Simiduia agarivorans SA1 = DSM 21679: one gene and its partner. The protein of the gene in region 1 binds, or shares a complex with, the protein of each later gene. Links are inferred from orthologs where the notes say so. Each region holds a gene or a part of one and is shown in the gene's direction. Other genes may lie near its edges.

What was found.
Region 2: the proteins of lpdA (region 1) and aceF are in contact, whole or in part, in a crystal structure (PDB 1EBD), measured with the Geobacillus stearothermophilus proteins. The link is inferred for Simiduia agarivorans SA1 = DSM 21679 from one-to-one orthologs. Residues at the interface, in WP_049624544.1 of Geobacillus stearothermophilus: Pro340, Ser341, Asp344, Tyr345, Arg403, Asp406, Val408, Glu431, Ala432, Gly433, Asp438; in WP_033016211.1 of Geobacillus stearothermophilus: Ile130, Ala131, Met132, Pro133, Arg136, Arg140, Glu141, Asn155, Arg157.

What each region holds. Positions count from the first base shown.
Region 1 is NC_018868.3:27,001-42,584, reverse strand. Bases 1,682-4,662 are described here. They hold lpdA (dihydrolipoyl dehydrogenase), read left to right. Parts: upstream 1,682-2,435; coding sequence 2,436-3,890; downstream 3,891-4,662. Other genes in these bases: sucC (ADP-forming succinate--CoA ligase subunit beta), read left to right, coding at 4,044-4,662; odhB (2-oxoglutarate dehydrogenase complex dihydrolipoyllysine-residue succinyltransferase), read left to right, coding at 1,682-2,366. In the rest of the region: M5M_RS00180 (2-oxoglutarate dehydrogenase E1 component), read left to right, coding at 1-1,110; more of odhB, read left to right, coding at 1,149-1,681; more of sucC, read left to right, coding at 4,663-5,210; sucD (succinate--CoA ligase subunit alpha), read left to right, coding at 5,210-6,082; M5M_RS20285 (methyl-accepting chemotaxis protein), read left to right, coding at 6,405-8,030; M5M_RS00150 (transglutaminase-like cysteine peptidase), read right to left, coding at 8,020-8,691; ribosome biogenesis GTPase YlqF, read left to right, coding at 8,788-9,726; M5M_RS00140 (sulfite exporter TauE/SafE family protein), read left to right, coding at 9,726-10,508; M5M_RS00135 (peptidylprolyl isomerase), read right to left, coding at 10,495-11,328; M5M_RS00130 (hypothetical protein), read left to right, coding at 11,590-13,203; M5M_RS00125 (PhoX family protein), read left to right, coding at 13,223-14,926; M5M_RS00120 (TetR/AcrR family transcriptional regulator), read left to right, coding at 15,112-15,584. UniProt on the Escherichia coli protein: Lipoamide dehydrogenase is a component of the glycine cleavage system as well as of the alpha-ketoacid dehydrogenase complexes.
Region 2 is NC_018868.3:1,276,814-1,292,299, reverse strand. The notes cover bases 5,029-7,911. They hold aceF (dihydrolipoyllysine-residue acetyltransferase), read left to right. Parts: upstream 5,029-5,600; coding sequence 5,601-7,223; downstream 7,224-7,911. Other genes in these bases: M5M_RS20110 (hypothetical protein), read left to right, coding at 7,650-7,911; aceE (pyruvate dehydrogenase (acetyl-transferring), homodimeric type), read left to right, coding at 5,029-5,562. Outside these bases: M5M_RS05825 (insulinase family protein), read left to right, coding at 1-2,502; more of aceE, read left to right, coding at 2,899-5,028; more of M5M_RS20110, read left to right, coding at 7,912-8,213; M5M_RS19840 (nucleoside deaminase), read left to right, coding at 8,320-9,174; M5M_RS05810 (SLATT domain-containing protein), read left to right, coding at 10,238-10,726; M5M_RS05805 (hypothetical protein), read left to right, coding at 11,631-12,056; M5M_RS05800 (EVE domain-containing protein), read left to right, coding at 12,276-12,704; M5M_RS05795 (hypothetical protein), read left to right, coding at 12,697-13,143; M5M_RS05785 (BLUF domain-containing protein), read right to left, coding at 14,097-14,612; M5M_RS20105 (DUF6435 family protein), read right to left, coding at 14,978-15,151; M5M_RS05780 (DUF2306 domain-containing protein), read right to left, coding at 15,260-15,486.

The sequences.
Region 1 (15,584 bases):
GGCATCGTGGTGCAGCGTCAGGTATCCAAGATCTACGAAGACCGTATCAAAATGGCGGGTGGCGCCCTGCCCATTAATTGGGGCATGGCAGAAACACTGGCCTACGCCACCATTCTGGACGATGGTTATCGCGTGCGGTTAACCGGTCAGGACGTAGGGCGCGGTACCTTCTCGCACCGCCACGCCGTGATTCACAGCCAGAAAGATGCAGCGCGTTATGTGCCGCTGCAAAATATGAAGGACGATCAACCGCCCTTCGATATTTACGATTCGCTGTTATCCGAAGAAGCGGTACTGGCCTTCGAGTACGGCTACGCCACCACCACGCCCAACGCACTGGTGATCTGGGAAGCCCAGTTTGGTGACTTTGCCAACGGTGCGCAGGTAGTGATCGACCAGTTCATTACCTCGGGTGAACACAAGTGGGGCCGTTTGTGCGGCCTGACCATGCTGTTGCCACACGGCTATGAAGGCCAGGGCCCGGAGCACTCCTCCGCGCGTCTGGAGCGCTTCATGCAGTTGTGCGCCGAGCACAATATCCAGGTCTGCATTCCCACCACACCCGCGCAGGTTTTCCACATGCTGCGCCGCCAGGCCATTCGCCCCATGCGTCGCCCGCTGGTGGTGATGAGCCCCAAATGGATTCTGCGCCACAAGTTGGCCACCTCCACATTGGAAGAACTGGCCAACGGCCACTTCCACAATGTGCTGGCCGACACCACCGTCAACCCCAAAAAGATCAAGCGCGTGGTGCTGTGCTCGGGCAAGGTTTATTACCACCTGCTGGAAGCGCGCATGGAGCGTGGCCAGGACGATGTGGCACTGGTCCGCCTGGAACAGCTCTACCCCTTCCCCGAGGAAGAATTGCTGGCAGCACTCAAGCCCTACAGCAAGCTCACTGACTTCGTTTGGTGTCAGGAAGAGCCCATGAACCAGGGTGCCTGGTACTCCAGCCAGCACCACATGCGCCGCGTAATTTCAGATCTGTCTCCCAAGGCTTACCTGAATTTTGCCGGCCGTGAGGCTTCGGCAGCACCGGCGGCAGGCTACATGTCCCTGCACCTGGAAGAACAAAACAAATTCATCGACGACGCACTGACCGTTAAGTAACGGTCAACCGAATTGGCTAAGGCTAAGGAATACAAACAATGAGCATCGAAATCAAAGCACCCCAGTTCCCTGAATCTGTGCCCGATGGCACCATCGCTACCTGGCACAAAAAAGCCGGCGAAGCTGTAAGTCGCGATGAACTGATTGTTGATATCGAAACCGACAAAGTGGTTCTGGAAGTGGTGGCGCCCGCCGACGGCGTACTGGCTGAAATCCTGAAGGACGAAGGCGAAACCATTCTTTCCAACGAGCTGATTGCCCGTCTGGAAGAAGGTGCTGCGCCCGCAGCCTCCGCACCCGCGGCTGAAGCACCTGCCGCTGCCGCAGCACCCGCCGCCGGCAACGACAAACTGGTTAACCCGTCTGCGCGCAAAATGGCCGACGAAAACAACGTCAGCACCGACGCCGTGGCCGGTTCAGGCAAGGGTGGCCGGGTCACCAAAGGTGACGTAATCGATCACCTGAAAGGTGGCGCACCTGCTCCTGCGGCTGCCGCAGCGCCCGCTAAAGCCGCCGCGGCCAGCACCGGTGGCATCGAACTGCCCGCCGGCGATCGCACCGAGAAGCGTGTGCCCATGTCGCGCATGCGTGCACGCATTGCCGAGCGCCTGCTGGAAGCCAGCCAGTCCACCGCCATGCTCACCACATTCAACGAAGTGGACATGGGCCCGGTGATGGAACTGCGTAAGAAATACAAAGACCAGTTCGAAAAGTCCCACAACGGCACCCGTCTGGGCTTCATGGGCTTTTTCGTGAAGGCCGCGGCCGAAGCCCTGCGTCGCTTCCCCGCCGTTAACGCCTCCATCGACGGCAACGACGTGGTCTACCACGGCTACCAGGACATCGGCGTGGCTGTGTCCACCGACAAGGGTCTGGTAGTGCCCGTGCTGCGCAACTCCGAAAACATGAGCCTGGCAGATGTCGAAAACACCATCCGCGACTTCGGCCTGCGCGCCCGTGACGGCAAGCTGGGTATGGATGATATGATGGGTGGCACCTTCACCATCACTAACGGTGGTGTGTTCGGCTCGCTCATGTCCACGCCTATCCTGAACCCGCCGCAAACCGCGATTCTGGGTATGCACAAGATTCAGGAGCGCCCCATGGCCGTGAACGGCAAGGTGGAAATACGCCCCATGATGTATCTGGCACTGTCATACGATCATCGCCTGATTGATGGTAAAGATGCCGTACAATTCCTGGTTGCCATTAAGGACATGATCGAAGACCCGGCACGCATTCTGCTGGAAATCTGATTTAGCCCTTTAGCCTGATTTCTCGGGGAGCGGTGCTCCCCTAAACTTTTTCAGAATTGAGGACACAACATGTCTGAAAAATTTGATGTTATCGTGATTGGTTCCGGCCCCGCCGGTTACGTGGCCGCAATCCGCGCCGCGCAGCTGGGTCTGAAAACCACCTGTATTGAAAAGTGGAAAAACGCCGACGGTAAGGGCGTGAATGGCGGTACCTGTCTGAACGTGGGCTGTATCCCCTCCAAAGCCCTGCTGGACAGCTCTTACAAGTACCATGAAGCCAAGGAAGATCTGGGCATTCACGGTATCAGCACCAAAGACGTGAAAATTGACGTGCCTTCCATGATCGCCCGCAAGGCCGACATCGTGAAGAAGCTCACCGGCGGTATCGCTGCCCTGTTCCAGGCCAATGGCGTGAAATCCTACTACGGCACCGGCAAGCTGCTGGCCAACCGTGTAGTGGAAGTAACCGGCCACGACGGCAAAGTGGAAACCCTGTCTGCGGACAACGTAATCCTGGCGTCAGGCTCTATTCCCGTGAACATTCCTGTTGCCCCCGTGGACAACGACGTCATTCTGGATTCAACCGGCGCACTGGAAATTGATGCGGTACCCGAGCGCCTGGGTGTGATCGGTGCCGGCGTTATCGGCCTGGAGCTGGGTTCTGTGTGGAACCGGGTTGGCTCCAAAGTGGTGCTGCTGGAAGCCATGCCTAACTTCCTGGCCATGATGGATCAGCAGATTGCCAAAGAAGCCAAAAAGATTCTGGAAAAGCAGGGTCTGGACATCCGCCTGAACTGCCGCGTGACCGGCTCCGAAGTCACAGGCAAAGGCAAGAAAAAGTCCGTTACCGTGACCTACACCGATGCCGATGGCAAAGAGCAGAAAGAAGTGTTCGACAAGCTGATCGTGTGCGTGGGCCGTCGTCCTTTCACCCAGAACCTGCTGGCAGCAGATTCCGGCGTGAACCTGGACGAGCGCGGTTTTATTTACGTAAACGACCTGTGCTCCACGTCTGCCCCTGGCGTCTGGGCCATCGGCGACGTGGTGCGCGGCCCGATGCTGGCACACAAAGGCAGTGAAGAAGGCGTGGTGGTTGCCGAGCGCATCGCCGGCCAGAAGAGCATCGTTAACTACGACATTATCCCGAACGTGATCTATACCCACCCGGAAGTCGCCGCGGTCGGTAAGACGGAAGAACAACTGAAGGCCGAGGGCGAGCCCTACAACGTAGGACTTTTCCCCTTTGCCGCCAGTGGTCGCGCCATGGCTGCTAACGAAACAGCAGGTATGGTGAAGATTCTGGCACACGCGGACACAGACCGCGTGCTGGGTGCGCACATTGTGGGCCCCTCTGCTGCCGACTTGGTGCAGCAGGTTGCCATTGCCATGGAGTTTGGCTCATCTGCCGAGGATATCGGCATGACCATTTTCGGTCACCCGACTCTGTCCGAGGCGGTGAAAGAAGCGGCCCTGGCGGCGAATGGCCACGCCATTCACATTGCCAACCGCAAAAAGCGCAAATAATAACAATACGGCGTAGAGCGCGCGGTGATTGCACCGCGCAAACAGGGGGTCGGCTCCGGCCGACCATCACAGGTACAGCGTATTGTGACGAAGAGGCGAACAGAGTTTTGCTCGCACCAACAAACGCATATCGCATAAAAGTGGAACGACATCATGAATTTGCATGAGTATCAGGCAAAGCAGTTGTTTGCCGAATACGGTCTCCCGGTGTCCAAAGGCGTTGCCGCCGAAACACCGGCTGAAGCCGTTGCAGCCGCTACCGAAATCGGTGGTGACAAGTGGGTAGTCAAGGCCCAGGTTCACGCGGGTGGCCGCGGTAAAGCCGGCGGCGTTAAGCTCGTCAGCTCCAAGCAGGAAATCGAAGATTTCGCCAAGAAGTGGCTGGGCAACAACCTGGTTACCTATCAGACAGACGAAAAGGGTCAGCCCGTTTCACGCATTCTGGTGGAATCCTGTACCGACATCGCGCAGGAACTTTACCTGGGTGCGGTAGTAGACCGCGCCAGCCGTCGCATCGTTTTCATGGCCTCCACCGAAGGCGGCGTTGAAATCGAAAAAGTGGCGGAAGAAACACCCGAAAAAATTCTGAAGGCCACCATCGATCCGCTGGTAGGCGCACAGCCCTACCAGGCGCGCGAGCTGGCGTTCAAACTGGGCCTGAACAACGACCAGGTGAAGCAATTCACCAAGATCTTCCTGGGTCTGGCCAAGATGTTCCAGGACTATGACTTCGCCCTGCTGGAAATCAACCCGCTGGTGATCACCGACCAGGGCAACCTGCACTGCCTGGACGGCAAGATCAACATCGATGGCAACGCCCTGTTCCGTCAGCCCAAGATCAAGGAAATGCACGACCCTTCCCAGGACGACGCCCGTGAAGCACGCGCGGCCAAGTGGGAACTGAACTACGTGGCCCTCGATGGCAACATCGGTTGCATGGTGAACGGTGCCGGTCTGGCCATGGGTACCATGGACATCGTGAAGCTGCACGGCGGCCAGCCTGCCAACTTCCTGGACGTGGGCGGTGGCGCTACCAAAGAGCGCGTGGTTGAAGCGTTCAAGATCATCCTGTCCGACGAAAACGTCGAAGCAGTTCTGATCAACATTTTCGGTGGTATCGTGCGTTGTGACATGATCGCCGAAGGCGTGATTGGTGCAGTGAAAGAAGTGGGCGTAAAAGTACCTGTGGTTGTACGCCTGGAAGGTAACAACGCAGACTTGGGTGCCAAGGTACTGAGCGACAGCGGCCTGAACATCATCGCTGCCACCAGCCTGACCGATGCCGCACAGCAAGTTGTTAAAGCGGCGGGAGGCAAGTAATGAGCGTATTAATCAACAAAAATACCAAGGTTATCTGCCAGGGTTTCACTGGTAGCCAGGGTACTTTCCACTCTGAGCAAGCCATTGCCTATGGCACCCAGATGGTTGGCGGTGTAACGCCCGGCAAAGGCGGTACCACCCACCTGGGCCTGCCCGTATTCAACACCGTGAAAGAAGCGGTTGAAGCCACTGGCGCCGACGCCTCTGTGATCTACGTACCTGCGCCCTTCTGTAAGGATTCCATCCTGGAAGCGGCCAACGCCGGTATCAAACTGATCGTGTGTATCACTGAAGGCATCCCCACTCTGGATATGCTGGAAGCCAAGGTTAAGGTAGACGAGCTGGGCGTGACCCTGATCGGCCCTAACTGCCCCGGCGTGATCACCCCCGGCGAGTGCAAGATCGGCATCATGCCCGGTCACATTCACCTGCCAGGTAAAGTGGGCATCGTGTCGCGCTCCGGCACCCTGACCTACGAAGCCGTGAAGCAGACTACCGATTACGGTTTCGGCCAGTCCACCTGTGTGGGCATCGGCGGTGACCCTATCCCCGGTTCCAACTTCATCGACATCCTCAAGCTGTTCCAGGAAGACCCCGCCACTGAAGCGATCGTGATGATCGGTGAAATCGGCGGTTCAGCGGAAGAAGAAGCGGCCGCCTTCATCAAGGCCAACGTGACCAAGCCCGTTGTTTCCTACATCGCCGGTGTGACCGCACCCGCTGGCAAGCGCATGGGCCACGCTGGCGCCATCATCGCCGGTGGTAAAGGTACCGCCGACGAGAAATTCGCCGCATTGGAAGATGCCGGCGTGAAAACCGTACGCAGCCTGGCTGACATCGGTGCTGCACTGAAAGAAGTTACCGGCTGGTAAGTTTTCAGTGTTGCAGGAAAGGGCCGCCATTGCGGCCCTTTTTTTCGCCTGCCTGTTCTGGCGGTGCAAACAACCACTCAAGGCAACAGGCATACCGCCTTTTTCCCCGGATGGGCGCCCGGGGTTTACCCGCCGCACGGGCATGCCAAACACGCTCGCAGCGCTCATTGCCGGTCCACAAAATTTTTCACGACCGGCGGACGATTAATCCCTAAGTTTTACCGGCAACTGCCGATATCTTGCATATACTTAAACCGTATTGGTGACTTTTTAGTCATCAAAACTTATTAAAAAATGTGTGTTTATTACTAAAGGGGTTGCCATGAACTGGCTTCGATCAAGTATGCAGGCGCGGTTGATGTCCTTGGTGGGCGCGGGTCTGCTGGCTATGTTTCTGGTGGCCGAGTTTGCTGTATCGGCTCTCAATGGCTCAGTACAGGAATATCGGGACCTGCTCAGCAAGCAGCTGACCTACGAACGCAACATCTCTGAAATCAACTACGAATTCAAAATTCAGGTGCAGGAATGGAAGAACGTCCTGCTCAGAGGATTTGACGAAGCCGATCGGGAAAAATACTGGGACAGGTTTAAAACCAAACACCAACTCATCCAGGAAAAAGCCCGGGCACTTGAAACCGCTATGGGTGCCAGCCCCTACAGGGCACAGGTGGAACAATTCCGCGATGCCCACAAAAAAATGTACGACGCCTACAACAAGGGCTTTGAAGATTTTGTGTTCAGCGAGTTCAATCCGGTAGTGGGCGATCAGGCGGTGCGCGGCATTGACCGTGAGCCCGCCAAATTACTCGATGAAACCGCAGCCAGTCTTGCCCAAGCAGTACAAAGTGACTCGCGCAAGGTGGACGAAGCCGCCGACGCGCTCGCGACCACTGCCGCGATGGGCCTGATTGTCGCTGCGGTCGTGATCCTCGCACTGCTCGGGTGGACATTGAAAGGCTCGATCATTTTGCCGATTCACCAAATGGTGAAAGACATTCAACGATTCGGCCGAGGCGATTTCAGCCGTGCGTTGGCCAGTAATCGGCTGGACGAAATTGGTGACCTGACCCGCAACCTGGAGTCCATGCGTGCAGAAATCGTCAACATTATCGCCGCCGTTAAACAAACCGCCTCGGCCTTGAATGAAGCCAGCGGCAACATCAACGAAACCGCATCCGAAATTGCCCAACACACGGGTAAAACCGAGCACTTCACCGACCAGGTTTCCACTGCCATTAACGAGATGAGTTCAACGGTGCAAGAAGTGGCTGGTAATGCCGCCGGTGCTGCAGACGCGGCTCAGGCTGCCGATAACAACGCCAAGTCCGGTCTGGATGTCATGCAACAAACCATTGCGGCCATCAACACCCTGTCAAACGAAGTGGACAAAATTGCCGTTGCCATGGACAAGCTCGAACAGGATACGTCCAGCGTCGGCACCGTGCTGGGTGTGATCAAAGGTATTGCCGAGCAAACCAACCTGCTGGCCCTGAACGCGGCCATTGAAGCGGCGCGCGCCGGCGAACAAGGCCGTGGCTTTGCCGTAGTAGCGGATGAGGTTCGCGGCCTGGCCCAGCGCACGCAGGAATCCACAGCGGAAATTCAACAGATTATTGAAACCGTTCAAAGCGGTGCAGCCACTGCCGTCAGAGCCATGCGCGACGGCCAGGGCAAAACCAGCGCGACCGTGGAGCTGGCCGGTGCCGCAGGCGATTCCATCCGCGCCATTACCGATGCCGTTTCACGCATCCGGGATATGAATACCCAGATTGCCACCGCGGCTGAAGAGCAAAGCTACGCATCAGACGAAATCAGCCGCAATGTAGGCAGCATGGCCGAACTGGCCCAGAATGCGCACTCCAGCGCGCGCCGCTCCACTGAAATCGCCAACGAGCTGGACCACACCGCGCAGGAACTCACCACCTTGGTGGCGCACTTCAAGGTGTAGGTTTACCCGCTTCGTTCATTTCACGCAGCATACGTTCATTCACCTCCCGCCACTGTGGGAGGTTTTTTTGCGTGTCGCTGGTGAGTTTTTTTGCACGCGCTTTGGCCAACCACAAACCATCTCCATTAAAACTGTACACCGGCAACAGGTCTTCCCGCTGAGACGCGGGCAGGATGGTTTTATTGATGTTGTCCAGAATCAGGGGTTCTGCATCCGGCGAGGGGTAGTAAGCCAACACCATATGGGCCTGGTTGTACTCCAACGCCTTAACATAGGTGATGCGTAACTTGTCGAGCGCCAGCTGTGTGTGCAGTAACGTAAAATACTTGCCGATGGAAAAATCTTCACAATCGCCCGCATTAGTGGCCAGGGTTTCAATGGGCGTGGCCCAATAGTCTTCTTTTTGCCAATGCTCCAAATCCGCAACCCAACGCACCTGATTGAAAAAATCGTTGGCATTGGTGAGTTTTTGCTCATCGGTAGAATGATTCTGCAGGCTCGCCTGCATATTCTCTGGCCAACTGGCCACGCGAACCCGGGCCTCGGGGCCCCATTTGCTCTGAACCCATTCCAATACTGACGGGGTGACGCCAAAATTCTGGTCCAAGGCCCACGCGGCACTGGCCATCAGCCCAACGGACGCAACAGCAATTCTGATCAATTCACCCTCCTTAATTCAGGACCTAGTATAGTCCGGTTCGCCAAAGCCCGCGCCAATGGGTAAAATTGCCGCCTTGCACATTTTCAGGAGACAGGCATGAGCATCCAGTGGTATCCCGGTCACATGCATAAAGCGCGCAAGCAAATGCTTGAGCTGTTACCGCGCATTGACGTGTTGGTGGAAATACTGGACGCGCGGGTGCCCCACTCCAGCCAGAACCCGGTGATCGCCGAGGCCTGCACTCATCTGCCGGTGATCAAGCTGTTGAGCAAAGATGACCTGGCCGACCCCGCCATGACCCAGGCCTGGCAGACGCACTTTGAACAACAGGACAATACCCGCACCCTGGCGGTAGACCTGCGCATGCCGGGTAAACTGAAGAGCCTGATTCCGGAGTTGGTGCGCAAGCTGGCGCCAACCAAGGCCGAACAGAACCGAACCATCAACGTATTGGTGGCCGGCATTCCCAACGTAGGCAAATCCACCTTTATCAATACCATGGCCGGCCGGCCGGCGGCCAAAACCGGCAATGAACCGGCCGTGACCAAAGCCCAGCAACAAATTAACCTCGAAGACGGGGTCATCCTGTTTGACAGTCCGGGCATGCTGTGGCCCAAACTCGAGCATAACAACACCGGTTTCCGCTTGGCGGCCACCAGTGCCATCAAGAACACGGTGATCGACTTTGAAGACCTGGGGCTCTACCTGGCAGACTACCTGCTGCCCAACTATCCGGAAGGACTGAAGGAACGCTATGGCCTTAAAAGCCTGCCCAAAGACAGCCTGGGCCTGATTTCTGCGGTTTGCCAACGCCGAGGCGGCATGAAAGCCAATGAAGTGGACTATTACAAAGGCGGTGAAATACTGGTGTCGGATTTCCGCGCTGCCAGACTTGGCCGGATCACACTGGAAACCCCGGAGGTCATCGCGCAGGAATTATTGGAAGTGGAACAGGCCCGCGCGCTGAAAGCGGAGCGTGACGCCGAAAAAGAAGCGAAAAAAGCGCTCAAAAAAGCCGGTAAACGCCACACCTGATGACACCGTTTTTTCCTGAACTGTCTGTTATTGCCCACCTGCTGATTGCATTGGTGTTCATCTGGTCGGGTTTTGTCCGTTCAGGTTTAGGCTTCGGGGGCGCGGTCCTGTCCCTGCCCTTTATCCTGCTGATCGACGACCGTCCCTTGGTGTATCTGCCGATCATCGCTGTGCATCTGTTGGTGTTTTCGAGTCTCAGTATTTGGGGTGATCGCCGTAAACACAAAGATTCCGGGGTGGATACCCGGGTTGACTGGGGCTATCTCAAACGCGCTCTGGGCATCATGCTGGTACCGAAACTGATTGGCGTATTCGGACTGCTGGCGCTGCCCAACCACATCATGACCGGCATTATTTTTGCCATCGTGGTGATCTACTCCATCAGCTACATTGCCAACCGCCCCATCGTCAGCAAGCAGCCCTGGATGGACACTGCACTGTTGATGCTGGGCGGCTATGTGTCGGGCACGTCCCTGATTGGTGCGCCGCTCATCGTGGCGGTATTTGCTGCGCACGTGGCCCAGGCCAGGCTACGCAACACGCTCTTTGCCCTCTGGTTTATTCTGGTGGCCATTAAGATGGCTGCCTTCATCTGGGCCGATGTGGACCTGCAACTCATCCAGCACCTGTGGTTATTGCCCTGCGCCGCCGTCGGCCACTGGCTCGGCCAACGGTTACACAACTACCTGGCGCAAACCGACGCCCGCGTGTTCTATCGCTGGCTGGGCGCCGTGCTACTGCTGGTGAGCAGTGCCGGCCTCACCAGCATTATGCTCGCCTGACCGCTATAGGTACCTGACAGGCATCCAATACCGCGGGCGGCTTCTGAAAAAAGAACGGATGGGCCCGCGCCCGCCGGTCGGCCAGCTTTTGCTCAAAATCCTCGCCCTCGGTCTGCTCCACACTCAGCGCAATGCGCTGCTCCGCCGGCAGTGCGCTACCCACCGCCGCCCAACGGATTTTCGTTTGCGGGTCACCGGCAGCCAGCATGCCATCGCTTTCGGGCTTGGCCCGGAGAATTTGCTGCACCTTGTCCATACCCCATACCACGCGCCCGAACAGGGTCATGATATTGTCGAGATAGCGCGGCGCCTGACCGATAACGATATAGAAATCGGTGGTGGCGGAATCGGGATCATCGGCGCGCGACATCCCCACCGCACCCGGGCAATGCAACAACCAGCTGGTGCGTTGATCCTGTCCCACACCCACGGCAAACCCCCGCCAGAAGCCGGTGATGGGTGCAAACATATCCGGTCGCTGCACCAGCTGAAGCGGATCGCGCGCAGTCAATTTCACATTTGCCTCCAGCCGCAAGGGCAGCATACCCGGACTATTTCCATTCGCCCCGGCCTGTGCCACAAAGCCCTCGATGACGCGGTAAAAACTTTTTCCGTTATAAAACCCCGCACCCGACAATTCGCGGATACGCGCGCTGGTTTTCGGCGCATAACGGTCATTCAGTTCGATAACAACCATGCCGGTATCGAGATAGAGATACCACAAGTTGGCCTGTTCAATCGGGCGAAAACTCTGACCGCTCACTGGCCCCGAAAGAAAAACAACAAATCCTAAACACACGCCCCACATTGTCCATTTCAATTGCGCTGACTCCCGTCTGTTGTTTTAACTCTGTCAAAGTGCAGAGAATTTAACCAACCTATCCTGCCACTTTCCGCTTAGTTTATTCCTCTGGCACACGGCTTCACACAACTGCAACCCGTGTGTCATGTGCCTGGCACAAGCTTGTCACAATTGCTGGCTATTGTGGGCGCTGATTCAAGACCAGCAGCTTATAAGAATATGCAACACACGATCCGTTTCTTGTGGCTTCCAGCCCTGCTTATTTCCGCCTGCAGCGATATGACACCCTCTGATCTGGCAGCCAATCAACCTGTGTATACCGGATTTCCGAGTATCGAGCCGCACCAGATACTGCCGGTGGAAAATGATCGCCTGTACAACCAGGAGGCGCCGATTCCACCCCAGTGTTACACCCGCACCGAAGCATCACACAATCCCTGCTTTGTTTGCCACCAGGTTTACCCGCGGGGTAAATCGGCCGATTACCGTATGAACAAACTAGACGACGGTGCCCTGCAGGGCAACTACCTGTTTTCGGATGTGGGCGTCAACAATCACTGGCAGAATTTGTTTGTCGACCGACGTGATTATGTGGCAGCCATCAGCGATCAAACCATTGATCGCTACGTCAATGAAGACAACTATACGGCCCTGGCACCTCGACTAAAAGCAAACAACTGGCAGGGTTATACACCCGATTTGCAGAACTTTCATTTGGCAGACGGCGCATTTGACCAGGACGGCATAGCACTCGACAACAGCCATTGGGTTGCATTCAATTACAAGCCCTTCCCGTCGACTTTCTGGCCCACCAACGGCTCATTTGGCGATGTGGCTATACGCCTTGACACTCCCTTCCGTGAGCGTCAGGGCCAATACAATATCGATATTTACAGGTTGAATCTCGCCCTAGTGGAAATAACCATCAAAGATCTGCCATCCATTTCTGTGCTTCCGTTTGATGAGTCCCGCTACCAGATTGATATCAACGGCGACGGAAGATTCAATGCAGCAGAAACCCGCTTGCGCGCACAAGAACACTATTTCGGTGATGCCAGCCAGGTGGTCGTCACGCCACAACAATACCCTACCGGCACCGAATTTTTACACAGCGTGCGCTATCTTGGTATTGATCAGGACGATCAGATAGTCGCGCCGCCACGGATGAAAGAATTGCGCCACATGCGCAAAATAAAAACCTTGTCCGATGCCGAACTGGACAACCGGTATCGGCGAGAACGCAAAGAAAAAGTCGACGAAGACCTGCCCTACTTTATCCACCATGGTGATGCCGGTATGGAAAATGGCATGGGCTGGATGATCAGTGCATTCGTCGAAGACGCCAGCGGTGAACTCCGGCCGCAGACGCATGAAGAAAACATGGCATGCATGGGCTGCCACAGTGCCATTGGCAGCACCATCGATCAGACCTTCTCCATTGGGCGCAAGGTCACGGGCCCCGAAGGTTGGGGTTATATCAATTTACAGGGCATGCCGGACGCGCCCACGGTAAGTCATGCCGAACCGGAAATTCTGGCCTATTTCAAACGTGTCGGCGGTGGCGATGAATTCCGTCAGAACACGGAAATGCTGGCGCGCTGGTTTGATGACAAAGGCCAGGTAAAAACCGGGGCCGTTCTCGCCGCAGATGTATATCAGCTGATTACCCCCTCGGCCGAACGCGCCCGCCAGCTCAACAAAGCCTACACCCATATTGTGCGCACCCAGAGCTATCGCTTGGGTCGGGATGCCACTTGGGTACCTGCAAAGAACATTCATCAGGCCATCGATGAAGGCACTCGACCACTCGACCCGAAGCACCAGGCATTGGGTTGGGACCTGCGCCTCGATTGGCAATCATCATCAAATGCAGCACAAGTGGCTGCGGAATAACCCTAAGGGAGACGCAAGTATGTTTGGGATTCAACGCAACCTATTGGCACTGGCAATTGCCACTGCCCTCACCGCATGCGGTGGCGACGACGGCAGCAATGGGATCAATGGCACCAACGGAGCCAATGGTGCTGATGGCGCCGACGGTCAGGACCTGGTGGCGGCACCCAGCCTGATCCGACTGGCAACCCTGCCCATTGGCTCGGAGGTCACCGGCCTGTACAAAACCGATAACGGCGAGCTTTTCTTCAACGTACAACACCCTTCCGATACGCTGGCAGCACCGGAAAACCTGGCTGCGGTCGGCGTGGTTGAGGGCATGGATCTGGATCGCCTCGACAAGCGACTGGCAGATGTGGCTGTACCGGCGGATGGCAGTGCCGAAGCCAACACCACCCAGCTCGCCATTGGCAGCTACAAAGTCCTTGGCCGCGCCGGAGACACCTATCAGGGCGCGTTGCCGTTTGGTCTGGGCAGCATCGTAAACGGTGCCAACACCCAAGCACTGAAACAATCACAGGACCCGGATTTTAACGCCTTTGTCGCCGCTAACGCCGACGGGTCTGAAGGTTACCTGTTCACCAGCTGGGAAGACCGCCCGGGCGCGGTCAGCCGCATGCACGTGAGCCGCGATAGCGAAGGTGAGTGGAGCGTAAGTGACGTGATGAACGTGGACTTTTCTGCCGTAATGGGCACGCTGATCAACTGCTTCGGTACCCTGTCACCATGGAATACCCCGCTGGTGGCAGAAGAGAACTACGAAGCCGAAAACGCGGAGAACTGGAACAACCCGGCCTACACCTCGGGCTACCCCAGCTACACCGACGTGCAGCTGTTGCAAGACTATCTGGGCGGTACCTTTCCCAACCCCTACCGCTACGGCTATATCGTAGAAATAACCCAGCCGACAGCGGCCGCACCGGTACCGGTTAAGCATTTCACATTGGGTCGTATGGCACATGAAAATGCCGTGGTTATGCCCGATCAGAAAACTGTTTACCTGACCGACGATGGCACTGACAAAGGCTTCTACAAGTTCGTTGCCACCAACCCCGGCGATCTGAGCAGTGGCACCCTGTATGCCGCCAAAGTGACACAGGATGCAACTTCAGATACCGCCCGCGCCGGCATGAACCTGAGCTGGATTGAGCTTGGTACCGCCACCAATGCCCAGCTGGAAACCTGGATCGCCAGTTACGACAACATTGATGAAACCGACTATGTGGATGGCGCCACCAGCTACATTACCCAGGCAGAAATCGATGACTGGGCGGCCAATGGCACCGGTGATGACCGCTATGCGTTCCTGGAAACCCTGCGCGCCGCTGAAGCCAAGGGAGCAACGGTGGAATTCCGCAAAATGGAAGGCATTAACATTAACTACCACGGCGCGGCCAGTGGCACCTTGCCGGTGATGTATGTGGCCATGTCTGAAGTCAGAAGCGGTATGACCGATAACGAAGGCGACATTCAACTGACTGAAAATCGCTGTGGCGTGGTGTACCGCATGGGCCTGGATGCCAACTACAACACCACGCGCATGGAACCCGTGGTGGTAGGTGGTCCCTACGACAGCACGGCGGCAACCAATCGCTGTTCAACCGACGGTATCAGCAACCCGGACAACCTGCTGGTACTGGACGATGGCCGGGTACTGATCGGGGAAGATACCAGCAACCATGAAAACAACATGATCTGGGTCTACAACCCCGCCGGCGAATAATTCTGCAAGCGTTCTACTGCAGCATCTTATGGCGGCTCCGGCCGCCTTTTTTGTTTATCGGGTTTATCGGGGTCAGACTCCCCCATACCTGGGTATGGGGGAGTCTGACCCCGATCACGCCAATTGCTGGTGTGCGCCCCGCAAATCTGATAATGTGAATTCTAATTCACTTTATTTAACTGTGCATGGCTTATCAGGAAACCGACTACACCCGCCAGAACAAAGCCGACACCCGCAATGCCCTGCTCAGGGCCGGGCATAAACTGCTGGCGAAAAAGGGCTTCAGCGCCATTTCCATCGCCGGGGTTGCGCAGCAGGCCGGCATGGCCACGGGCAATGTTTACCGCTACTTCAAGAACAAGTCCGCTCTGGTGGTGGCGCTGTTTGAACGCGCCACACAATATGAAATCGAGGCTGTGTTTGATTCGGTCAATGCGCTCGCGCCGGCCGAGATCCAGTTGCGCACGCTGCTCACCGCGTTTGCCCAACGCGCCAATGCCAATCCGGTCTTGTCCTACGCCCTGCTGGCCGAGCCGGTTACACCGGAGCTTGAAGCAGCGCGCCAAACCTACAAAGCCACCTGGGCCGGAAAGTTTCAGCAGGTCATTCAGCAAGGTATTCAGCAGCAGGTGTTTGTCGAGCAACCCGTGCAGGTGGC
Region 2 (15,486 bases), 1.2 Mb from region 1 along the record:
GGCACCCACAACGCCTACACTGCACTCGATCACACCCTGTACTTCTATACCGTGCGACCCGCACATCTGGCGCAATCGCTGGAGCGTTTCGGCCAGTTTTTTACGGCGCCCTTGTTTACTGAGGCCTACGTCACCCGCGAGCGCGAGGCGGTCAACGCTGAGTACCAGGCAAAAATAAAAGACGATGCCCGCCGTTCGCGTGCGGTGCTGAATCATTTCACCAATCCCGCTCATCCGGCCGGCCGGTTTACCGTGGGTAATCTGAACACCCTGGCCGACCGCGAAGACGAACCGGTGCGCGATGCGCTGATCGATTTTTATCAGCGCGAATATTCCGCCAATATCATGTCGTTGGTGGTATTGGGCCCGCAATCCTTGGAGCAGTTGGCGGCCTGGGCGAGCAGCTATTTTGCGTCGATTCCCAACAAAAATATCGCGGCCCCCACCAATGCCGAGCCGCTATTCAAAAAAGACCGTCTTAAAACCCTGGTGCGCTACCAGCCTGTTAAAGAATTGCGCGAACTGCGTTTGATGTTCCCCATTCCTAACAGCGCCGGTTACTACCCGGAAAAACCGCTTACCCAGATTGCCGATCTCCTGGGCCATGAAGGCAAGGGCAGTTTGTTGTCGGCACTGAAGCAGGAAGGCCTGGCGGTGGCGCTGTGGGCCGGCGACAGCGATATGGGGCCCTACGCGGGGAGTTTTATTGTATCGGTTACGCTCACCGACAAAGGCCAGCGCGAATACGCGCGGGTGATGGCCTGGGTGTTTGCCGCGATCGATCTGATAGTAAAAGACGGACCACAGGCGTGGCGGTTTGAAGAGCTAGCGCAGTTGGCGGCCATCAATTTCCGTTTTCAGGAGCGCCAGCGCCCCTCTGCCTGGGTGCAGCAACTCGTCAATCAGATGAACCGTTACAAGCCCGCCGATATTTTACAGGGCGGCTACATGTACGAGCGATTCGACGCCAGTCTGACCCAGTACTTTCTGAATTTTCTCAAACCTGAACACGCGCTGGTGTTGATGGCCGATAACGACGGTGCTTTCAGCCATCAGGCGGCCGATTACGATACGCCATACGCCACCGCGCCGTTGCCCGTACTGCCGGCCATTGCGCCGCAAGCGCTGCAGCAGTTACGCCTGCCCAAGCCCAATCCGTTTGTGCCCAGCCGCCTGCAGGTACGCGAGCGGGTGAGCGATTCCCCGGTGCCCGAGCGGTTGATCAACGAGCCGCAATTGCGTTTGTGGCACATGCAGGACAATCAGTTCAATTTGCCGCGCAGTGTGATCCGCATCCAGTTGCGCACGCCCTCAGTGGGCAAAAACATCGCCAGCCGCGCGCAGGCCGAACTGTATGTGGCCATGGTATTGGACGAACTCAACGAGTACAGCTACCCGGCATTTCTGGCGGGACTTGGGTTTGATGTGCAGGTGACGGCGCGCGGCCTGGAGATCACAGTGGCCGGCTACAACGACCGCCAGGGCCTGCTGCTGACGGAAATTCTTGAGGCGCTGGTCAGCCCGCGCCTGGAAGCCGCCCGTTTTGCCAATGTGCGCACCGAATTGATTCGCCGCACCCGCAACGGCGACCGGCAACCGCCCTATATTCAATTGCTACAACAGATTGTGCCCACCCTGTACCAGCCGGCCTGGCCGCAGCATGCGTTGGCTGATGCACTGGCGAATACGGGGCTTGCCGAGGTGAAAACCTTTGGGCGGGAGCTCAATCAGAATGCCCAGGCCGACATGCTGGCGTATGGCAACCTGCTTCCCCCCGAAGCGCGCCAATTGGCCGCCCTGGTGCGTCAGCAGTTGGTGAAGGGCAATGCCAGGGATCTGCCCGGCAAATTGAAAGTGCTGACTAACGTGCGCGGTGGTTACGAGCGCGACGTCGAGGTTAATCATCCGGATGACGCGCTGGTGATCTACCATCAGGCGCCAGGTCACAGCCTGACTGACCGGGCTCATGTGGCCATGCTGGTGCAAAGCTTGCGCTCGCCGTTTTTCCACCAACTGCGCACAGAGCAACAGTTAGGTTATGTGGTCTTTACTTCAGCCTTACCAATAGCCGACTACCCCGGCATGGTGCTGGTGGCGCAGTCGCCCAAAGCCACCCCGCTGGAATTGCGGACAGCGTTCGACGGCTTTCTGGACTCGGTGCCCGAGTGGTTGGGTGATAACCTGCCCGCACACCGCGAAGCCCTGCTGGCCGAACTGAACGAAAAACCTCGCAACCTGGCCGATCAGGCCGGACGCTACTGGACTGCCATCGCCGATGCGGGCCCCGGTGGCGAGGTGGATTTCTACCGGCGCGACGCGCTGGCGGATGCCCTCAAAGAAGTGAACGCGGTGACCCTGCGCACCTACGCCTACCAGTTGTTCGATCCCGATCGCCGCATCCTGTTTGCCACCCGGCCCGTGGCCAGTGAGACCGAGCCGGTGACCAGAGTCACCGATGTAGACACCTTCAAGGCCGAAGGCCCACAGTTTATAGTGCCCTGAGCCATTCGAGCCGCGGGCCAATCATTCGCATTCCCCGTGGAAGTGGCGGGGCGGCCATCCGTTGAACCACCTATCCCGTAGCACCACGCAACATCCTGTAGAAAAATTACAGATGAAACCGTTTCTTAAGAAACGGCATTCTGGCAATTTTTTTTGCCATATGGGCCGCCAAACGTGTACTTTTGCCCGAATTTCCGTATTATGCCTACCACACTTCCAGAGCGTGGCTGAAAAGCGGCGCCTAAATTTGTAAAAAAACTACAAGAATGATGCTGGAAGACGCAATTGTCGGCTCAATCAGTTTTTTTGAGCGATGATTGCGACACTTCTATACTCTTTCGAATGTTTATTTCACACAGACACTACAACCGGCGTCGCCGGCGAAAGGAGAGTTGAATGACAGAGGATATTGATGCCCTCGAAACGCGAGAGTGGCTCGATGCTCTACACGCGGTAATTCGTTACGGTGGCGATGGCCGTGCGGCCTTTTTGCTGAAGCAGATGTTCGACCGGGCCACCATGGCCGGCGTTGAGCTGCCCGCTGCCATCACCACTCCCTACCGCAATACCATCCCACCCAAGAAAGAAAAGCGCATGCCCGGCGACCTGTTTATGGAACGCCGCATCCGTTCGTTGATCCGCTGGAACGCGCTCGCCATGGTGATGCGCGCCAACGACAACGACGAGGGCCTGGGTGGCCACATTTCTTCCTTCAGCTCCGCGGCGACACTGTACGACGTGGGCTTTAACTATTTCTTCCGCGGCAACGACGGCGAAGAGCTGGGCGATCTGATTTACTACCAGGGCCACAGTGCGCCGGGTATGTATGCCCGCTCGTTCCTGGAAGGGCGCATTTCTGAAGATCAGCTGGATAATTTCCGTCGCGAAGTGGACGGTGCTGGCCTGTCTTCTTACCCGCACCCGTGGCTCATGCCCGATTACTGGCAGTTCCCCACCGTCTCCATGGGTCTTGGCCCGCTGCAGGCGATTTATCAGGCGCACGTCATGCGTTACATGTCAGCGCGCGATCTGGTCAAGCGCGGCGATCGCAAAGTGTGGGCCTTCCTGGGTGACGGCGAATGTGATGAGCCGGAATCCCTCGGTGCCATCGCACTGGCGGGCCGCGAGCAGCTGGAAAACCTGATCTTCGTGATTAACTGTAACCTGCAGCGCCTGGATGGTCCGGTGCGCGGTAACGGCAAAATCATTCAGGAGCTGGAAGGTGTGTTCCGCGGTGCCGGCTGGAACGTGATCAAAGTGGTGTGGGGTCGTCATTGGGACGCGCTGCTGGAAAAAGACACCACCGGTCTGTTGCAGAAGCGCATGGACGAAGTGTGCGATGGCGAGTTGCAGAACTACAAAGCCAACGGCGGCGCTTACACCCGCGAGCATTTCTTCGGTAAATACCCGGAGCTGTTGGAGCTGGTGAAAGATCTGTCTGACGACGACATCATGAAGCTCAACCGTGGCGGTCATGACCCGTACAAAGTGTACGCAGCCTATGCCGAAGCGGTCGCGCACAAAGGTCAGCCCACCGTGATTCTGGCGCAAACCGTTAAAGGGTATGGTTTGGGTGCAGCCGGCGAAGCCGCCAACATCACTCACTCGGTGAAAAAGCTCGATATCGCATCGCTCAAAGGCTTCCGCGATCGTTTCGGTATTCCGATTTCCGACGACGACCTGAAAACCGTGCCTTACTACCGGCCCGCACCCGACAGCCCGGAAATGCAGTACATGCATTCCCGTCGCAAATCGCTGGGCGGTTACCTGCCGGCGCGTCAGGCAGATTTTGATGCGCTGGAAATTCCTTCATTGGAAACGTTCAAGGCGCAACTCAAAGGCACCGGCGAGCGTGAAATTTCCACCACCATGGCGTGGGTGCGTTTCATTTCCACGCTGGTAAAAGATAAAAACATCGGCGAGCGCGTTGTGCCCATCGTGCCCGATGAGGCCCGTACCTTTGGTATGGAAGGCATGTTCCGCCAACTGGGGATTTATACCTCGGAAGGGCAGAAGTACGTGCCGCATGATCACGACCAGATCATGTACTACAAGGAAGACAAGAAAGGCCAGATTCTGGAAGAGGGCATTAACGAAGCCGGCGCCATGGCGGCCTGGCTGGCAGCGGCGACGGCGTACAGCAACAGCCACTGCCCGATGATTCCTTTCTACATCTACTACTCCATGTTCGGTTTCCAGCGTATTGGCGACCTGGCATGGGCGGCGGGCGATAGCCAGGCGCGCGGCTTCCTGATTGGTGCCACCGCTGGCCGCACCACGCTCAACGGTGAAGGTTTGCAGCACCAGGACGGTCACAGCCATATTCTGGCCAACACCATCCCCAACTGTAAAACCTATGACCCCACCTACAGCTACGAGCTGGCGGTGATCATGCAGGATGGCATGAAGCGCATGTTCCAGGACAAGGAAAACTGCTTCTATTACATCACCACCATGAACGAAAACTACGTTCATCCGGATATGCCCGCCGGTGCCGAAGAAGGCATTATCAAAGGCATGTACCTGCTGAACGAAGGCAAGAAAACGCCCAAGAAAGGCATGCGCGTTCAGCTTATGGGTGCCGGTACGATTCTGCGTGAAGTGGAAGCGGCGGCGGTGATCCTGCGCGACGAGTACGGTGTGGAATCCGATATCTGGAGCCTCACTTCCGTGAACGAACTGACCCGCGACGGTCAGCGCGTATCGCGCTGGAACATGCTCAACCCGGAAGCGAAAAAACCGCGTAAAGCGTTCATTACCGAGTGCCTGGAAAAGCAGGAAGGCCCGGTGATTGCCGCAACCGATTACATGAAAACCTACACCGAGCAATTGCGCGCCTTTATCCCGGCCGACACTTACATCGCCCTGGGTACGGAAGGCTTCGGCCGCTCCGACACGCGCGCCAAGTTGCGTCACTTCTTTGAGGTGGATCGCTACTTCGTCACCATCGCTGCACTCAAAGCGCTGGCCGATGAAGGCGTAATCAAAGCGGCAGACGTAACCAAGGCCATTAAGAAATTTGGCATTGACCCGGCAAAGGCAGACCCCATGAGCGTGTAAGCGCTCATTGGGTTTAATAGATAAACAAGGAGTTTACCTTGGCTATTGAAACAATCGCGGTGCCCGACATTGGCGGCGCCGAAGACGTGGATGTAATCGAAATCTGCGTGAGTGTTGGCGACGAAGTGAGCGAAGGCGATTCACTCATCGTGTTGGAAACCGACAAAGCGAGCATGGAAGTGCCGTCACCTGTCTCCGGCAAGGTAGTGAGCATTGCGTTGAAAGAAGGCGCCAAGGTATCGCAGGGTGCCGTGATTGGTGTAGTGGCTGTGGCCGGTAACGGTGCGTCTGCGCCCAAAGCCGAAGCCGCACCGGCGCCTGCTCAGGCAGCTGCGCCTGTGGCGGCAGCACCCGTTGCCGCTGCAGCGCCCGCCGGTGACCGGGACCTGGTGATTCCGGATCTGGGTGGCAGCGAAAACGTGGACGTGATTGAAGTGTGTGTGGCTGTAGGCGACACAGTAGCTGAAGGCGATTCACTGGTGGTGCTGGAAACCGATAAGGCCTCCATGGAAGTGCCCGCAGAATTTGCCGGCACCATCAAAAGCCTGACCGTGAAAGAAGGCGACAAACTCTCTGCCGGTTCGGTCATTGGTGTGATTGTGGCGGAAGGTAAAGCCGCGCCCGTTGCTTCAGCGCCAGCGGCTGCTCCAGCCGCTGCACCTGCGCCAGCCACTACGGCAGCACCCGCTGCGCCAGCAACGGCAGCAGCAACATCTGCAGCCGACGAAGCCGTCCCCGGTTTTGTGGATTCCGTATACGCCGGCCCCGCTGTGCGCAAATTGGCGCGCCAGCTTGGCGTGGACATGACCAAAATCAAAGGCAGCGGCCCGCGCAATCGCCTGACCAAAGATGATATTCGCTCTTACGTGAAAACCATCATCCAGGACGTGCAAACCGGCAAGCTGCAATCCGGCAGCGTGGGCTCCGGTATTCCGGCTGTGCCGGCGGTAGATTTTGCCAAGTTTGGCCCGATTGAAATGGTCAAAATGAGCAAAATCAAAAAGGTCACCGCCGCCAATATGCAGCGCAGCTGGCTCAACGTGCCGCACGTGACCCAATGGGACGACGCCGACATCACCGAGCTCGAAGCCTTCCGCAACAGCATGAAAGCAGAGGCAGAAAAGCGCGGCGTAAAACTCACACCCGTGCCGTTCCTGCTCAAAGCCTGCGCCGCAGCATTGCGTGCGGAGCCAAGCTTTAATGTGTCCATGCACCACGACGGCGAGCACATCGTACAAAAAGATTACGTCCACATCGGCATGGCGGTTGATACCCCCAACGGCCTCATGGTGCCCGTGATCCGCGACGTAGACAAAAAAGGCCTGTACGAACTGGCAGAAGAAGCCACCGCCCTCGCGAAGAAAGCGCGCGATGGCAAGCTGATGCCGAACGACATGCAGGGCGGTTGTTTTACCATTTCTTCACTGGGTGCCATGGGTGGCAATGGGTTTACCCCCATCGTCAACACACCTGAGGTTGCCATCCTGGGCGTATCGCGCGCACAGGTGAAGCCGGTGTGGAATGGTAAAGAGTTTGAACCGCGCAACATGTTGCCGCTGAGCTTGTCCTATGACCACCGGGCGATTAATGGTGGGGATGCAGGTAGGTTCTTTACCTATCTTACGGCGGTGATCGGGGATATTCGGAAATTGCTGTTGTGATGATTTAAGCGACATCTGTTCGAAATTGAAGGGCGCCTTTTGGCGCCCTTTTTTGTTTTTTGGCGTTTGGAATTGGGTGAGGGCTAGGTAGCGGCTTGAAGGTTTTATTTCTTATTGGAATTGGGGTGGTGGGTTTTTTATTTGGAATTGTTTGGAGTGTCGGGATATTTTTCATTATTTGTGTTGTATTTCTTATTTTTTTTGAATTTTATGTTGCTTTATTTTTAGCTCAACACGATATTTTAGTAGTAGTGACAAATTTCTTTTATAGATTCCAATTTTGAGCTCAGGTGTTTTAGGTGTTTATTGTCGGTTTGGGTCCTAACCTCTATCGAGGAGTGAGGTGTTCGTAGATTTAAATTCTTCCGTTTTAGGCCATCTAATGCTAATGGCTAACTATTCGTCAGTGAGAAAAATGGTGATTGAATGGCAGATTCAGATGCAAGTATGATGGAGCTAGTAGGGCAAAGAATACCTGTTAACGTATGGTCAGCCCTCATTGTTTTAATTCTTTCCGTTCTAATATTTTCTTTGGAAAAATGTACTGTTGGAGGAGTAAAAAATGTAGTTCAGGCTGGTCTTCTTGGTGAAAATGTTGTGGAGTCAACGGACTCGCTGATACTAACTTTTTGGACTCCAAGTGAAAGAACGTGGGCGGAAATGTCAGATGGTGAGAAAGAAAGGTTAGTAAAGGATGGTAGGGCTGATTGGTATCAAACTACAAACGATATACTAGCATCATTTGGCGACCAGTTAGTTAATGGGAATGGCTTGTCGGCTCAAGGATTTTCTCGGTGGGAAAGCTTTGGAAAAGGTACCTCTGCATCCAAGTGGGGGTGGACATGGAGTGTTTCTATTGCGCGAAAAAATGTAGGAGCGGATGTCGGTATTATAAAAAATAAATTTAGGGATATCTATACAAAAAACTTTATTCGTGATCAAGATATTTATTTAGAAATTCGCCATGCAGAAGCAATACGGGATCGTTAGCTGTAAAGGTGCGCTGATGGACAGTGGTCACTAATTTTTTAATGTTTGATAGTTTCCTTGAGTTTCTATGGGGTGGCGATGAACTATGTTTTTTCGACGAATAACAATGGCTAGTGTTGTTTTTGTTTTTTCTTGCTCTACTGCAAATCTAGATGTAAAAGAAAAACACGATATTCTATTTTCTCAAAGCGGTGTTTTAGGTGAGGAGAATAATCTCTCATCGATTAATAATGCTAAGGAAAATGCAAATAGCTATGAAATTGAGAAGAGGCAAGAAATAGACGATATCTATCTTCTTTTGGCTATGTCTGTTGTGTATAAAAACTGGCAGTCAGTTAATGTCTTGAAAGAAAATCGTCGAGGACACAATATAGGTGGAGTTCTTGTTGGACCAGATCTTAAACCTATCTTTTGGGCGAGAAATGCGCGACATGCTACCAAAAACGCTTCACAGCATGCTGAAGTTCGAATCGTTAGCAGCTATCTAATGTGCCCTGGTACGCCGTCCTACTTGGCTAATAACTATACACTTTACTCTAGTCTGGAGCCTTGTTTAATGTGTACTGGCATGCTTTCTCTTACCCGCTTAGATCGGGCGGTTTTTGCGCAGAAAGATACAGGGTATGGTGATGTAGACAAACGGTTACTGTTGGACACTTCGAATATTGGTGGCTATTCGCCATATCCAAATGTGGTTCAGCTACAAAGTCATTCTTCAGGTTGGACTAATGAATTGAATGCAGCCTATAAATCATGGAAATTGTTAGATCGGAAGAATATAAGTATTACAGACTGGCTGCTAAGTGATAATGCGGAAATTCATTTTAGAAAATCAGAGCAAAGACTTTTAAATTATAGGTCAGAATATGAAAATGAAGATATATTGTCTGCAGCTATAAACTATCTGCAGTTGGTTACAGTTGAATTTGAAAAAGATCTATCAAAGTTTTGCCCAGAGTAAAGTTTTAATTTATGGTTTATGTAAAGATGTATAATTGGTTCCACTGTAATCCGATATTAAATAATAATTGATAAGCTAGATATTGAATTTACATTTGTTGTCTTAAATATGGGTGTTAGGAAATTCAAGTGGGTTCCAATGGTAATACGGAGCTTAGGTATGTTGATGGGTTTATCTAGCTGTGTTCGGGATTTTTTAGATCAGTGTTGGTGTTGTCAATATGATGGATCTTGTCGGTAGGATATCTATATTTTCAACTGTTTTAAAAATATTTTCTATTATAGTCAACTGATAGCGGATACTTCTAAAGTATGCGTTGTCTATTTTAACGAGAGTGTGGTTTCAGGGTTGATCTCTAAATTCGTGCACCCCGTAATCTTTGTGCGGCGATCTTAGTCTTGGGTGATTCGTGTCGTATTTTGATCTCGGCATCAGGTGCTCTTGATAAAAGGTCGGTTAAGAAGTCGGTCTGACGGAGCTGTCGGTGTTGTCAGTTAATGCGGAGAGGTAGAGCCTGTTAACATTTGTTGTTTTCGCGCGACTCACACGTAGGATCCAGCATTTACCTCTGATCTTGAATTAAAAAAGCGATGTGGTGAAACGCAATAGAGGGGCTGATACTTAATTGAAAGATTCTGCATTCTTCTAGGGCTTATATCATTGGGTTGGTTGCGTTTGATTCTGTTGACGCATGCGTAGATGGCGGCAATTAGTTGGCGAAGAAATCACGGAAATCCCTAGTTTTAAGCTCAGGAGTTGTATGGATCGCTATAATATTACGTATGGCGTGATATGAACGAAAAATAGTTGTGGAAGGCTTGGCGAAGCGAAAGTTTTATGAGTGCATATAGGAATATATTGTGGGCGCTTAATGCTGTCAATCGCTCATAATGGTTATAGTGCATTTGTAGGTCTTCATTAATATTTGAAATTGAAAGACCCTTATTGCTGATGCAGTAGTTTTTTTAAGTAGTCTGAATTTTTCTCTATCATTGCAGCGGCTAATTTTGTGAACAATGCCGAGCAGTAGATTGAGATATCAAAGTTGAGGTAAAGAAACGTCATGAGATTAGATTGCATACTTTTAAAAATGCACAGAGAAGCAACTACGCGATCTGTGGCGCATCATTATGTTGCTGCTTCCTTGGCAAAAAAACATTTATTTCTTGGCATCCCATTAGTCGTTATTACAGCGATTGTCGGTGCGGACGTATATCCGAATGATGGTGGAAAAATTTTTCCGAGTCATGTGATTTCTTGGATCGCAATATCAGCCGTAGTGCTATCATCACTGCAGACATTTATGAAATTTCAAGAGGATGCAGAAAAGCATAGAGGAGTGGGTGCGCAGTGGGAATCCTTGCGTCGCGATCTAGAGAGGGATATAGAGCTAGAGACGCAAGAAAATTACGAAATTCTGTCTATAAAGTCGGAAATTCTTAGATCAGCCTCTCCTATTATACCAGCACGGATGTGGAGTCAGGCTGTGAGCAGGTATGACGAAATCCGTAAAGAGCAATGGCCTGACTACTTTGCAAAAGAAAATAAATAGTAATCAAAAAACTAGGATTTTAGGCTTCGGCTAATGGATTTGAGGGTTTTTGTGACAAATGTGCATTGAGGAGCTGCAATAATATTTAGCTCTTAATCCATTTAATTGAGTGAGTTGGGTCGGCTTTAACCTGTTCCGGCTTAACCGAAGCTTTTAATTGGGGGAGTGGCGCCTTATAGACTTTGACCAAGACTGCAAAATGCTTACCCTATAAAACCTATACCAAAAAGTTCAAGCTCTAGGGTTGAAGATGTCTCATAGGGCTGCTGCTGAGATCACTTGAGAGATTTTTTTGCGGCGGAACAGGTTGCACTATTGAAATCGTCGAAGTCAGTAGAGGATTGCAGTGCATTAATAATATTTAAGATTGTTCCGTAAACTTACGTTTTAAATCTATCCCTCACTACATTACTGAAATGAAAGTTGCTGTGGTAAGAACTTCTCTTGGTGTCTTGAATAGGTGTTTGTCAGCACATCGTCTAGAGTTGAAATAATCATGTTTCGGAAGAGGGTGTCGCCTGCGATAGTACTTTCCATGTCGAATGTAGGCAGATCTATAAAGATGGTTGGTCTTTGCTGCTAGTTAATGCGGTGGCCGTGGAATTTTTGGCACCATTTATTGTTTTTTGTCGCCAAAAATAGATTTAGTCAAATATGCGAAGCGAAGGGGCTTGTTTCTTCGCGGTCTTAGTTAGTAAGGGTTTTCTTTTGCAAAGGTTTTTAGTGTCGGAATATTTTTCAGTCTTTATGCTGGTTCTAGTGGATTCTTAAAATTTATTGATGATTTTTAGCGGGGTCTGGGTTATATCAAGCGTGTGCCACGTATCAATAAATAGATGGTGCCGTTATTTTTTTGTTTATTGATAGTGCCAATTCATTGTTAACTTTTAATAGAGGCCTTGTTATGACTAATATTGTTTTAACAGAAGAGCAGCGGAATATTGTTAAGCAAGATATGGATCAACAGATAGAGATGCTTTCGCCTGAAGAGGTTGAGGTTCTAGCTACCAAGCTAAATGAAAAAATCAATATTCCATTTATTAAAGAGGGGACGGAAAAAGTCATTTTCGTTAAAACTGTAAAGTTGGTTGATAGACTGTTATATCAAAGTTTACCAAATGAGCTGTATGGTTTGGTGAAAAATTCATCTGATGGGATATCTGATAAGGACGCGAAAGAACTGGCTTCTGTATTAGGGGCGAGGCTGAATAAAAAATTTGATCTTCCATACGTTCCAGAGTGGGTTGAGGCGGAAATATTTGGCTATTTGATTGGCTTAATTGTTGACGCTATGAGAGAGAACTTTAGCATAATTGACCAGGAGTCATGATCTTTAATCTTGAATAATCGAGGTTTCTCATAGCTCCTTTTTAATAGGGCGGGCGCGACTGAATTTCTTCCGCCCATTAGCATAACTTGCTACTACTTTCGATGGTCTCAGTTTTTTAACGCATTTTATGCCCTTATTTTCTCTGGGAATGATGGGTGGTTCGTTTGACTTTGGGGGCAACGTCGGGGCGTTATTTACTGCTTCTAAGTGGGAATATTAATGAGTGTTTTTATATTTCAATCAATTCCAGAACGCTTTGACCTTGAGTTAGAGGTCGTAGAGGGTAAAAAAGACACTTGGTATGCGACCAGATATAGAAAAAGAATGAAGCTCGGCGATATAGTGTTTTTTTGGATGGCGGGTGCAGATGATCGGAAGGGAATGTATGGTTGGGGCGTGATTGAATCCGAGCCATATATAAGAGACGACTGGCAGAGTTATGGTGTAGATGTTGTCTATGAAAAAAAGTTTTGCAATAAACTTTCTAAGCGAAAAATTTGTGCTGACCAAATTTTAAAAAACATGCTTTTGTTTAGGGCTCCTCAGGCTACCAATTTTTTATTAACTGACGAAGAGTCTCGTGCATTAATAGATCTGATAAATAAATGCGGTGAAATGCCTCCTAAATTAGGAGGTAATGATGCCTAAGGTTGATGCAAAAATACTCGATAAAGTCAAAGATCCATTCACTTTTCTAGTTCTACTTCTGCTTATGGTTGAAGCAGTTCTGGGTGGAATGGCGTATTCATTTGAGCTTTATAGAAATACACTTGTTAATTCGATAATTGCATTTCTTGCCGTCTATACAGGGTTGGTATTTTATTTGGTTATTAGAGAGCCGTCTTCACTGTCATCAACATTTGCTAAAGAGTTAGGGAACGATATTTACATAGCACTTCAGGGGCCCTTTTCAAACTTAGAAGAAGTGGAAGCAGAAGAGGCTTGGGCGACCCTAGCAGAAGTTGTAAGGAATTCCGAAGCGGACGAGGCTGAAAAATTTCTGTTGTTCAGAAAAATGATTTCAGAAAAGATAGAAAAAAATTCTCAAATACAGGGTAATTGGAAGCCATTGCAGAAAAACGGCTAATTTTCGAAATAATTAAATAATTGGGGTCAGATAAGAATAGTAATTGGGGTTAATAATTGGGGCCAGATAAGAATTAGGGCGCATAAATCACCTTTTGAGAATGCCGCATTAACCCCGAATAATTGGGGTCAGATAAGAATTAAGGCGCATAAATCATCTTTTAAGATTATCGCCTAATCTCCTGTGTTAAATTCACTCCTCACTTCAATGGCGACAAGGATGCTGCCATGGCAAGACTTCCTCGGATATCTCCCATAGGTATTCCTCAACACATCGTCCAGCGCGGCAATAACCGCCAGGTGTGCTTCGGCTCCGAAGAAGACATGGCCTGATACCTTCACTGGTTAGCCGAATATGCCACAGAATTCAAAGTGGATATCCATGCATGGGTGTTGATGACTAATCATGTTCATCTGCTGGTGACACCCAGGGCTGATAAGGCAGTCTCTTCAATGATGCAGGCGCTGGGGAGACGGTACGTCCGGTACTTTAATCGAACATACAAGCGCAGCGGCACTCTATGGGAGGGGCGTTTCCGGGCGGGCCTGGTGCAGGCAACCGACTACCTGTTGGTATGCCAGCGCTACATAGAGCTAAACCCTGTGCGCGCGGGTATGGTGGATGATCCTTCGGCGTATGTCTGGTCCAGTTACCGGGCACACGCCTTTGGATTAAAGGTGGCGATGCATACGCCACATGAGGAGTACCTCAGGTTGGCCTTGAATGATGCCGATCGTCAGGGCGCGTACCGGCAACTTTTCAAAGCCCATATGGAACCTGGCATGGTGACGAGCATCCGGTCGGCAGTGAATGCTGGTCTGGCATTGGGTGACGGTCGTTTCAAGGATGAGCTGGAAGCCCTGCATGACCGGCGCCAGCGACCGGCGGTGGTAGGGCGCCCTATAATCACACCAGATGTTGAATAGCGCGCCGAAAGTCTTATCTGACCCCAATTAAGAGGCTTGCCAAATCCGACGCCACCAGCCGGCCACTGAGCTGTCTTTCTTTTTCGGTGCTTCGGTTGTCATCTTGGCGGTGGGATCTTGGCCGATTACGCAGGCTTTCAGCAGGTCATCTATCATGCTGTCGCTGAGAAGATAGGGATTAAACGCGTCCTGTCCGATCTTTTTGAGCGAGGCAGTGAGGTTTTCTTCCAGTGGCAGGTACTTCATTGACCATCGGTCAAATAGCCTTTTGTTGATTGTCACCATCGACAACACCTGAACGTTTTTGTGACGGCTGTCCTTGGAGATTTTTCGGTACAGCGCGTTCACCTGGTCACGCGGGCCCTCCAAACACTGAAAGAAGTAGCCATTACCATAATGCAGCACACCGCCCACGCCTGCGTGGCTGTTGTTTTTCCGGGATTGCAGCAAAATGCGGGCAACATCTGCCTCGATCCCGCCACGGCTGTTGGTGAGGAAGGTGGCGGTGCTGGCATAGGTCAGTCGAGTGTATATCTGGGTCATAATCGATAACTGCATGAGTGGGCTATCGATGCTTACGGTGGCGCTGGTATTTCAGATCAACCATCGATGGGCGCTTTCTCATTGCAACGTTTTTGCCAAGAGCCCGGGCCGTGGGGGAATACGCCCTTTACAGTCCAGACTCTTTTTGGGGACGTTAAAAACCCTGGCCGGGTTGTCGGCAATGAAGCCGTCGCCAATTTGCTGCGTATTTCCCGGCTGGCTTTATTGATGTCAGCGTGCATTTGGAGGAAGGGACGTCGCTGATCGGGTTGAAGTCGCCTTGGTGAACGAACTGGCGCAGGCACTATGGTAGGAAGGAATGCAATCCCGCCGTAGCGCTACTTTTTAACCGGGGCTGCCAATGACTATTTAGTGCCCTGGATTTGTTCAATTTTTACCCGGATAGCTTCCGCCTCTTCGGTCAGCATTGAGTAGCGTTTAATATCGCCCTTTCTTTGCGCGGCCATGGCATCGGTTAACAAAGTTTCATATTGGCGCTGTAGCTTTTTGGTGGGGTCGCGGGTAAATAGTCCGAACATGGTCTGGTTCTCCTTTCCGGGGTTTACGTGCGAACGATGGTGGCGGATGTGTACTTCGTAGCCGTGCAGTTGTGCGCCGGGCGACGCACACCTCAGCTTGCGAGATACTCAGCTCATGCGCGGAAGCCACATGCCCATGGTGGCGGCAAAAATACCCGCTCCCATGTACAGGGTCAGCAGCGCCAGTACTAAAGCAAAACTCCATGCTTGCCATGCCTGCCTGCTGCGCTGACAGTGGAGATACCATTCCAACATGGCCAGCGGCAACAGGTATTGGGCAAAACCCAGCACATAGAGAAACGGGCCGGTAAAGGTTTCGAAATCAATGCCGGCGC